Regions from separate parts of the Pinisolibacter sp. DMC100 genome, predicted to be linked through region 1. Evidence: riboswitches for the same ligand, from Rfam matches in the RefSeq annotation. Region 1 holds a riboswitch; each other region holds the start of a gene.
The links. A riboswitch is a leader RNA that binds a small molecule or an ion and turns the genes downstream of it on or off. The one in region 1 is predicted to bind cobalamin.
Positions count from the first base shown of each region.

Region 2: it holds a riboswitch for cobalamin, as region 1 does, so the genes downstream of both, ACT541_RS09965 (DUF1636 family protein) here and bluB (5,6-dimethylbenzimidazole synthase) in region 1, are expected to answer to the same signal.
Region 3: it holds a riboswitch for cobalamin, as region 1 does, so the genes downstream of both, ACT541_RS13565 (energy-coupling factor ABC transporter permease) here and bluB (5,6-dimethylbenzimidazole synthase) in region 1, are expected to answer to the same signal.

Region 1 covers NZ_JBQUZT010000002.1:118,420-121,622, forward strand. Annotated here, with positions in the region: gene ACT541_RS09525 (dicarboxylate/amino acid:cation symporter) at 1-985, shown strand, start outside; cobalamin riboswitch at 1,077-1,266, shown strand; gene bluB (5,6-dimethylbenzimidazole synthase) at 1,419-2,132, shown strand; gene ACT541_RS09535 (hypothetical protein) at 2,087-3,203, opposite strand, start outside.
Region 2 covers NZ_JBQUZT010000002.1:219,991-223,193, reverse strand. Annotated here, with positions in the region: gene ACT541_RS09970 (acetyl-CoA hydrolase/transferase family protein) at 1-1,142, opposite strand, end outside; cobalamin riboswitch at 1,701-1,913, shown strand; gene ACT541_RS09965 (DUF1636 family protein) at 1,949-2,365, shown strand; gene cobW (cobalamin biosynthesis protein CobW) at 2,362-3,203, shown strand, end outside.
Region 3 covers NZ_JBQUZT010000003.1:97,771-100,973, forward strand. Annotated here, with positions in the region: gene cbiQ (cobalt ECF transporter T component CbiQ) at 1-248, opposite strand, end outside; gene ACT541_RS13560 (energy-coupling factor ABC transporter substrate-binding protein) at 232-534, opposite strand; gene ACT541_RS13565 (energy-coupling factor ABC transporter permease) at 531-1,196, opposite strand; cobalamin riboswitch at 1,299-1,549, opposite strand; gene ACT541_RS13570 (hypothetical protein) at 1,651-2,040, shown strand; gene ACT541_RS13575 (copper chaperone PCu(A)C) at 2,133-2,630, shown strand; gene ACT541_RS13580 (NnrS family protein) at 2,706-3,203, opposite strand, start outside.

The DNA of each region.
Region 1 (3,203 bases):
CCACGGCCAGGGCAATGCCGCCGCGGTCGCCCAGTTCACCGCGCCGGAGAAGCAGCAGAAGTCGGTCGACTTCGTCATGAACATCATCCCGGACAGCGTCGTCGGCGCCTTCGCCAAGGGCGACGTGCTGCAGGTGCTGCTGTTCTCGATCCTCTTCGGCTTCGCGCTGATGATGCTCGGCGACAAGGGCAAGCCGGTGCGCACCCTGATCGACGACGTCGCGATGGGCGTGTTCGGTGTCATCGGCATCGTCATGAAGGCCGCCCCGATCGGCGCCTTCGGCGCCATGGCCTACACCATCGGCAAGTTCGGCCCGCAGGCGCTCGGCAATCTCGCCGGCCTGATCGCCACCTTCTATCTGACCGCCGCGCTGTTCGTCTTCCTGGTGCTCGGCACCATCGCCCGCATCGCCGGCTTCTCGATCTTCAAGTTCCTCGCCTACATCAAGGACGAGCTGCTGATCGTGCTCGGCACCTCCTCGTCGGAGAGCGCCCTGCCGCAGATCATGGCCAAGCTCCAGCGTGCCGGTTGCTCCAAGCCGGTCGTGGGTCTGGTGGTTCCGACGGGTTACTCGTTCAACCTCGACGGCACCAACATCTACATGACGCTCGCCACGCTGTTCATCAGCCAGGCGCTCGGCTTCGACCTGTCCTTCCAGCAGCAGCTGATCATCCTGGTCGTCGCCATGCTGACCTCGAAGGGTGCCTCGGGCATCACTGGCGCCGGCTTCGTGACGCTGGCCGCCACCCTCGCCGTCGTCGATCCGCGCCTCGTCCCGGGCATGGCGATCGTTCTCGGCATCGACAAGTTCATGTCGGAATGCCGCGCGCTCACCAACATCATCGGCAACGGCGTCGCCACCGTGGTCGTGGCCTGGTGGGAGGGCGAGCTCGATCGCGACAAGCTCCACGCCGCGCTGAACCCGACCAAGGCGGTCGCCGCCCCGGCCGGTGCCGACCAGACCGAGGCCGCTCCGGCGGAGTGATCGGTCGACCTTCTCCCGAGAAGACCTGCCCGCCCGGAGCGATCCGGGCGGGCTCTTTCGTTTCGGACTTCCGGAAACCCCGCGGACGTGGCATCCCTCGCGGCGGTTCGGTGCCCGCCCACGCGGGAGAATCGGGAACGCGGTGGAAGTCCGCGACGTGCCCAACACCGTGAAGGGGGACTGCTCCGACACCCCGCGAGGGGAGAGCCACCGGGCGACCGGGAAGGCGTCGGAGCGGGGTGATCCTCAGTCGGGAGACCGGCCGAGCCGAAGAGGTCCCAGCGTCTGGTCGGCGCCGGGTCGCGTCGACACGAGGGGATCATCGATGTCGCGCACCACCTTCGCGCCCGCCGCCGCGGGCGATCATGCGTCGCCGTCGCCGTCGCCGTCGTCGTCGTCGTCCGCCGTCCCGCCCGAGGGCGACGGTCTCGTCATGGCCGACTTCTCCGCCTTCGACGAGGCCGATCGCGCCGCCGTCTACCGCGCCATCGCGACGCGGCGCGACGTGCGCGGCGAGTTTAGGCCGGATCCGATCGAACCGGATGTACTGCGGCGCCTGCTCGAGGCGGCGCACCGGGCGCCGTCGGTCGGCTTCATGCAGCCGTGGAACTTCCTCGTCCTGCGCGATCCGGCGGTGCGGGCGCAGCTCCACGACGCCTTCCTCGAGGCACGCGAGCGCGAGGCGGCGCTCTTCCCGGACGACCGGGCGGCGATCCATCGCCGGCTGAAGCTCGAGGGGCTGCGCGAGGCGCCGGTCGTCGTCGTCGTCACCTGCGACCGCGATCGGGCTGGACCGGTGGTGCTGGGGCGGAGCGCCGATCCGGCGACGGATCTCTACAGCTGCGTCTGCGCGGTGCAGAACCTGTGGCTGGCGGCTCGGGCGGAAGGCATCGGCGTCGGCTGGGTCTCGATCCTCGACAAGGACCGGGTGCGCGCCGTGCTCGGCATTCCGGAGGCGATCGAGATCGTCGCCTGCCTCTGTCTCGGCCGGGTCGACGCCGCCTTCGCCTCGCCGGAACTGGAGCAGCGGGGATGGCGGCAGCGGCTGTCGCTCGACGACCTCGTCTTCGAAGAGGCGTGGGGGCAGCGCGCCGCCGACGATCAGGGCACGATGCGGGCGTGGACCACGGCGACCTCGTCGGCGTAGACGCGGCGCCAGCCGGGCGAGCGGTCGAGGAGATCGATCGCCGCCGTGCCGGTGGACAGCAGCGTCCAGCCGATCTTCGGATCGGAAAAGACCTTGTCGAAGCTCGACAGCCCCTGCAGCGACACCGCCCTGCGATAGAGCGCGACGCGCTTGCCGCCGTAGAGCTCGGTGCGGCCGTCGATGAAGGTCGGGACCCCTCGCGCGATCAGGAAGCCGCCGAAGCCGTAGTCGTTCAGCACCGCGCCGGTCACGCCGGCGGCACGGGCGGCGGCGAGGGCCTCGGCGGGGGCATTGTCGCGCGGCGGGGCGATGTCGCGCAGCGGCAGCGTCGCCGCGGCGAGGAGGGCGAGGACGAGGGCACCGATCGTCAGGGCCCGCGGTGGGGGCGGGACGTCGCCGTCCGGCCGGCCGATGCGGGCGGCGATCGGCTCGATCGCCACCAGCGTGCCGACCAGCGTCAGCAGCGCGGTGTGGCGGACATGGGCGAGCGCCATGTGGAAGAGCAGGAGCAGCAGCAGCAGCCGCGCGAGCGGGATGCGGGCGCCCGCCGTGGCGAGCAACGCGATCACCGGCAGCAGCACCGCTTCCAGCGGGTTGAAGCCGGCGAAACTCTGCGGCCGCCATTCCATGATCGAATCCTGCAGCCCCTCGATGCCGATCACCGAGAAGGCGGCCTTCCAGGTGCCCCAGCCGTAGGGATGCACCAGCGTCGCCAACGCCGCGGCGAGGCCGAAGAGGCCCCAGCGCAGGGCGAGACCGCGGCGATCGGCCGGATCGGCCCGCATCAGCGCCTCGAGCGCGACGATCGGCACGACGCCGAGGCCGAAGAGCCAGGAGGCGTGGAGATTGGCCCAGACCACCATCACCAGGAGGAGTGCGGGGCGGGGCGCGCGGGCCTCTTCCGCCGCACGGAGGAGGCCGAGCGTCCACAGGACCGTCGGCAACCAGGCGAGCGCGTGCGGCCGGGCGAGGATCTGGCCGGCCATCAGCATGTAGACCAGGGCGAGCACCAGCGGCGTCACCAGCGCCGGCAGGCGGGCGAAGGCCTCGCGTGCCAGCACCAGCACGGCG
Region 2 (3,203 bases), 100 kb from region 1:
ATGTGGGTCGAGTTGACGTTGCCGTAGATGTCGGCCTCGATCATGCCGTTCATGGCGATGATGCCGAGGCGGCGGATGACCTCCGGATGGTTGGAGATCTCCTGCGGGCGCAGCACGATCCGCTCGCGGTAGAAGTCGATGTTGTCGAGGAACTCCTTCGTCGCCTCCTCCGACAGCGACAGCGCCGTCGCCGAGGCGTGCGTCAGCTTGCCCGACTTGATCAGGTGCAGCATGCCGTCCTGGAGCACTTCGGTGTAGGCCGAGAGATTGTCGAAATGGCCGTGCTCGAGATCGGCCATCACCGCGTTGGCGACGTTGCCGACGCCCGACTGCAGCGGCAGCAGATTGGCCGGCAGGCGCCCCATCTTCACCTCGTGGTCGAGGAAGTCGATGATGTGATGGGCGATCTTCTTCGACGTCGCGTCGGGGGCGGTGAAGGCGGTGTTGCGGTCGTGGGCGTCGGTCTCGACGATCGCCACGATCTTCGACGGATCGACGCGGAAGAACGGCTGGCCGATGCGGTCGTGTGCCGTCACCATCGGGATCGGCTTCCTGTGCGGCGGCCGGTCGGTGCCGTAGTAGATGTCGTGCATGCCGGCGAGCGCCAGGCTCTGCCAGGAATTCACCTCGAGGATGATCTTGTCGGCGCAGTCGAGCCAGGTCTTGTTGTTGCCGATCGACGACGACGGGATCAGCAGCCCGTCCTCGGTGATGCCGGCGACCTCGACCACCGCGACGTCGAGCTTGCCGAGGAAGCCGAACCACACCGTCTGGGCGACGTGCGAGAGGTGGATGTCGATGTACTCCATCTCGCCGGCGTTGATGCGCTTGCGGCAGATCGGATCCGACTGATAGGGCAGCCGCATCTCGATGCCGTCGACCTTGGCGAGCGCGCCGTCGAGTTCCGGCGCCGTCGAGGCACCCGTCCACACCTTGACCTTGAAGGGCCGACCCTGCGCGTGCTCCGCGTCGATCCGCTTGGCCAGTTCGATCGGCACCGCCTTCGGATAGCCCGCGCCGGTGAAGCCGCTCATGCCGACGGTCGCACCGTCCGGGATCAGGGCAGCGGCTTCGGCCGCCGTCATGACCTTGGAGAAGAGACGGGAATCGAGAATCCGGGAAGGCTTGGTCGCAACGTTCATCTCGGGGAGGCCCTTTGGCACCGTCGCCTGATTTCGGCGACGAACCGCCTTCTCCGGCGAACCGACGGCAATCGGTCGGCCGGTCACGGCGATCCATGGTTCGGCAGGTTCATCTCGGACGGATCGCCCCGATCCGCCCGGAACATGCTCGCGACCGAAGCCCAGCGCTCTCTCTCGCCCTTGCCCTGCGACGAACGAGCCGCGTCTTTCGATCTCGTCGATTGAAATAACGAGCAACAGCCCCGGCTCGAACCCATACGAAAGCATTTGAAAGCAGTGCAGCATGGATCGCGGCGACAAATCCGCCGTGCAGCCGATTCGGCAATTTCAATGCCTTGCGACCGATTGCTCACAAAATTCGGAACATGATACCGAATATTCGCATTCATGCATTGCTGCACCGCACATGTATGCGAAAATCGCATGTCTCGCGCGCAGGGCGCCGCGTCTGCGACCTTCGGACGAGACGGTGGGCAATCCGACCGTTTTCGGCCGGAAATCGGCGGTCCAAGCGGGCGCTCGCCGGCCGCTTTCCTTGACAGTCGCGTGAAACGCCCCTTATCTCGCCGCGTCGACGGTCCCGCGGGCACTCCCGCGGGCGAAGAGGGAATGCGGTCGAGCCTCTCGGTCCCGAGAAGCTCCAAGCCGCGGCTGCCCCCGCAACTGTGAGCGGAGAGTGCCGACGCCGAATGCCACTGGGTTTCCCCGGGAAGGCGGCGTCAGCGCGATCGATCCGCGAGCCAGGAGACCTGCCGTCGCGCCCGAAATCCCCGACCGCCGGAGGGGCGGAGAAGGAGAGCATCGCCGTGACGACACCCGTATCCCGTCCCGAAACCGCCCGTCCGACGACGGTGCTGGTCTGCGTCAACTGCCGCCGCGAGGGCGACGCCGAGGACGCCCCGCGCGCCGGCCGCCGCCTGCACGACGCCCTCGCCGCCCGTGCAGAGGCGCACGACGACGTCCGCGTCGTCGGCGTCGAGTGCCTGTCGGTGTGCAAGCGCCCGGTCACCATCGGCTTCGCCGACGACACCAAGTGGACCTATCTCTACGGCGAGTTCGACGAGACCGCCGCCGACGAGATCGTCGCCACCGCCCGCCTCTACGGCGAGACCGACGACGGTCTGATCGCCTGGAAGAGCCGCCCGGTCGCCTTCCGCCGCGGCGTCGTCGGCCGCATCCCGCCCTTCGCGGTCGCCACCGCCAATCCGGAGGGCCGCCCGTGAACGCCTTCGCCAAGATCCCCGTCACCATCGTCACCGGCTTCCTCGGCGCCGGCAAGACGACGCTGGTCCGCCATCTGATCGAGAACGCCCGCGGTCGCCGCATCGCCATTCTCGTCAACGAGTTCGGCGACGTCGGCGTCGACGGTGCGCTGCTCTCCGACTGCGGCGACGAGAGCTGCCGCCCCGCCGCCGTGGTCGAACTGACCAACGGCTGCCTCTGCTGCACCGTCGCCGACGACTTCATGCCGGCGATCGAGAGCCTGCTCGCCCTGCCGAACCGTCCCGAGCACATCGTGGTCGAGACCTCCGGCCTCGCCCTGCCCAAGCCGCTGGTGAAGGCCTTCGACTGGCCGGAGATCCGGGCGAAGCTCACCGTCGACGGCGTCGTCGCCGTGGTCGATGCCGCCGCCGTCGCCGACGGCCGCTTCGCCGACGATCCGGCGGCGCTGGCCGCAGAGCGGGCGAACGACGCCGCGATCGATCACGACAATCCGCTCGAGGAGGTCTACGAGGACCAGCTTCTCGCCGCCGATCTCGTCGTGCTCAACAAGGCCGATCTCCTCGGCGATGCCGATCTCGCCGCGATCGAGGCCGAGATCCGCGCCGCCGTTCCGCGCGCCGTGAAGGTGGTGCGCGCGACCGAGGGTCGGGTCGATCCGACCGTCGCCCTCGGCCTCTTCGCCGCCGCGGAAGACGACCTCGCCGCCCGCCCCTCGCACCACGAGGCCGAGGGCGAGGAGCACGACCACGACGACTTCGAGACCATCGTGGTCGACGTCGCCGCGACCCCCGACGCCGAGAGCCTCGTCGCGCGGCTCAGGACCGTCGCCGAGGCCCA
Region 3 (3,203 bases), on a different contig from region 1:
ACGAGCAGCGTCGCCGCGCCGGTCAGCACGAAGCCGAGCGGGGCGGCGAGGAGCCGTGCCCACGTCGCCAGCGGCACGCCGGCCCGCCACGTCACGGCGAGCGTCGCGACCACGAGGATCGCGACGGCCGTCGGCCAGGGCGGCGTGAGGAGGGCGAGGGCGAGAAGGCCGAGCCCGAGCAGAGCCTTCTCGGCGAGCGAGCGGTCGCGCCAGCGGTTGCCGGCGGCGATCCTATCGATCGGCGTCATCGCGACGGCGGCTCCCGCTGCGGCGGCCCAGTGCATAACCGAGGATGCCGGCGCCTACCGCGGCCTGGAGGGCGAAGAGCGCGCTCTCGATCTCCTTCGACGGCGGTTCCCAGAAGGGCTTGGTCCAGCGTTCGTAGCCGGGGTGGCTCGCCTCGATCGCCTTGGAGCCGATGTCGTCGGTGCCGGTGAACTCGCCGCCGAAGGGCAGCACCAGGGGTGCCGCGACGATGGCGGTGGCGACGAGGAGGAGGACGATCGAGGTGCGGTTGGACAGCGTCGAGGTCATCGGCCGGCCTCCGCGATCTTGCCGTCGAAGGCGCCGGGAATGCGGCCGACGAGGGCGTTCATGACGACGACGACGAGCAGGCCTTCGGCCAGGGCGAGGGGAACCTGCGTCACGGCGAAGATGCCGGCGAACTTCACGAAGGCCCCGGCGATGCCCGAGGTCGGGTCGGGGAAGGCGAGCGCCAGTTCGAAGGAGGTGACGACATAGGTCGCGAGGTCGGCCAGCGCCGCGCCGAGGAAGACGGCGACGGTGGCGGGCAGGCCGACGCGGGAGGCGAGCTTCCACGTCGCCCAGCCGACCCAGGGGCCGGCGATCGCCATCGAGAAGACGTTGGCGCCGAGCGTGGTGAGGCCGCCGTGGGCGAGCAGCAGGCCCTGGAACAGCAGCACGATCACGCCGATCGGCGCCATCACCGCGGGGCCGAAGAGGACGGCGCCGAGGCCGGTGCCGGTCGGGTGCGAGCAGGAGCCGGTCACGCTCGGCAGCTTCAGCGCCGAGAGGATGAAGGTGAAGGCGCCGGCGGCGGCCAGCGTCAGGCGCGCCTCGGGGCGTTCGCGCAGGGTGCGGCGCAACGAGACGAAGCCGCCGACCACGAAGGGAGCGGAGACCAGCGTCCAGCCGAGCGCGTGCGGCGCGGGCAGGAAGCCTTCCATGATGTGCATGTCTTCCACCTCGATCTACGAGCGCGTCGCCCGTGAAGCGAAGGCCCGCGACGCGGGACACTCCGACAACGCCTACCGGGACACCCCGCCCGAGGGACGCGAACGACGCTCATGCGGATGGCAGGTCTCCTGGCTCGCGGGTCGTCGAGATCCGGACGGCCTTCCCGATCGTGCTCCCCCGGGTGGTCTCGGGGGCGATCAGTGACCGATCGCCCGCAGGCGATCTTCGTCCGGACCCCTCGCCGCTCACAGTCGCGGGGGCGGCCACGGCTCGGGCGCGATTCGGCCCTTCCGTGTTCCCTTTTCACCGCCTCGGAGGACTCCGACGCGGCACCATCACACCCGGAATCGTAGACGTCGGTCGCGATCGGCGCAAGGGCCGGCCGGGGCGAGGGGGCGGGACCGCGACGGATTGACGAGACGCGGTCTTCGCCGTCATGGTCGGGTGATGACGATGTGGACGCCCGGACGATGGAAGCGCCTTGTCGCCGCCGCGACGCTCGCGGTGGCGCTGGTGCTCGTCGCCTTCGCGCCGCGGGTACTGCCGGGCTTCGTCACCGCGGCCGATCTGGTCGAAGGATCGGGCATCGCGGTCGCCGGCATCTGCACCGCGCCGGTCGACGCCGCACGCGCGGCGGAAGACATCGCCGGCCACCGCGTCGACCACGCCGATCACTTCTGCGGCACCTGCGTGCTGTTCTCCGCGCCCGGTCTCGGTGCCGTGGCGGCGGCGGAGGTGCCGGCGCCGCGGCTCGTCGCGGTCGAGCGGCTGGCGTGGCGGGACGAGGCGGGGACGACGGTCCTCGCGCCGCGGGCGACGGCACGCGGTCCGCCGGCGGCGTGATCCGCCCATCCACCGACGTTTTCCTTCCCGGCGACGGCCCGGACGCCCGACGCGGCGCGGCCCGATCGCACCCCACGCGAAAGACTGATCCCATGAAGACCATCCGGACCCTCGCGTTCGCTTCCAGCCTCGCTCTCCTCCTCTCGGCCGGTGCGGCGCTCGCCCACGGCTACAAGGTCGGCAACCTCGAGATCGACCATCCCTGGAGCCGCGCCACGCCGAAGGCGGCGCCGGTCGGCGGCGGCTATCTCACGGTCAAGAACACCGGCACCACCGACGATCGTCTGGTGGCGGTGAAGTCGGACGTCGCCAAGACGGTCGAGATCCACGAAATGTCGATGGACGGCGGCGTGATGAAGATGCGTGCCCTCGACAAGGGCATCGAGATCCCCGCCGGCAAGACCGTCGAGCTGAAGCCGGGCGGCTTCCACGTGATGTTCATCGGCCTCGGCGGGCCGATCGAAGTGGGCAAGGCCTTCAAGGGCACGCTGGTGTTCGAGAAGGCCGGCTCGGTCGACGTCGACTTCGACGTCGAGGCGCAGAAGCCGATGGACCATTCCGGCGGCGGCATGAACCACACCGGCCACTGATCGGCGGCGCGACGCGACGCAAGAGGGCGGCCCTCGGGGCCGCCCTCGTTCTTTGCCGGAAGCGTCCGTGCCGCCTCAGTCGCGGGGGCGGGTGAGGATCGGCAGATAGATGGCGAAGAAGCCGCCGAAGGCGACGATCCAGCCGAGCGCCGCCACGTGCAGCAGCGCGAATTCGGCCCAGCCGAAGCCGGCGGCGACGCGGGCGAGCGCCGCGACGGTGCAGGCGACGTAGAGGGCCGCGATCGGCCGCGTCGCGTGGAGCGGCAGGCCGGCGTGGCCGAGGCTGGCGCGGCTCATCACCGCCAGCGTGGTGAGTCCGATGGCGCCGACCGTCCAGGCGTGGAGCGCTGCGGTCGGGGCGAGGTTCGCCCCGGCGATGCTCGCCGCGAGAGCGAGGCAGCCGAGGCCGACGAAGACGCGGGCGACGTGGAGCACCACCAGCAGCGCCTCGCCGGTCGTCCGCCAGCCGGCCCAGCGGGCGAGACGGGCGAGATCGACGACGCCGGCGATCGCAAGCGCGACAGCCGTCACCCGGTGTTCGGGCAGCACCACCCAGATCGCCAGCGCGATGCC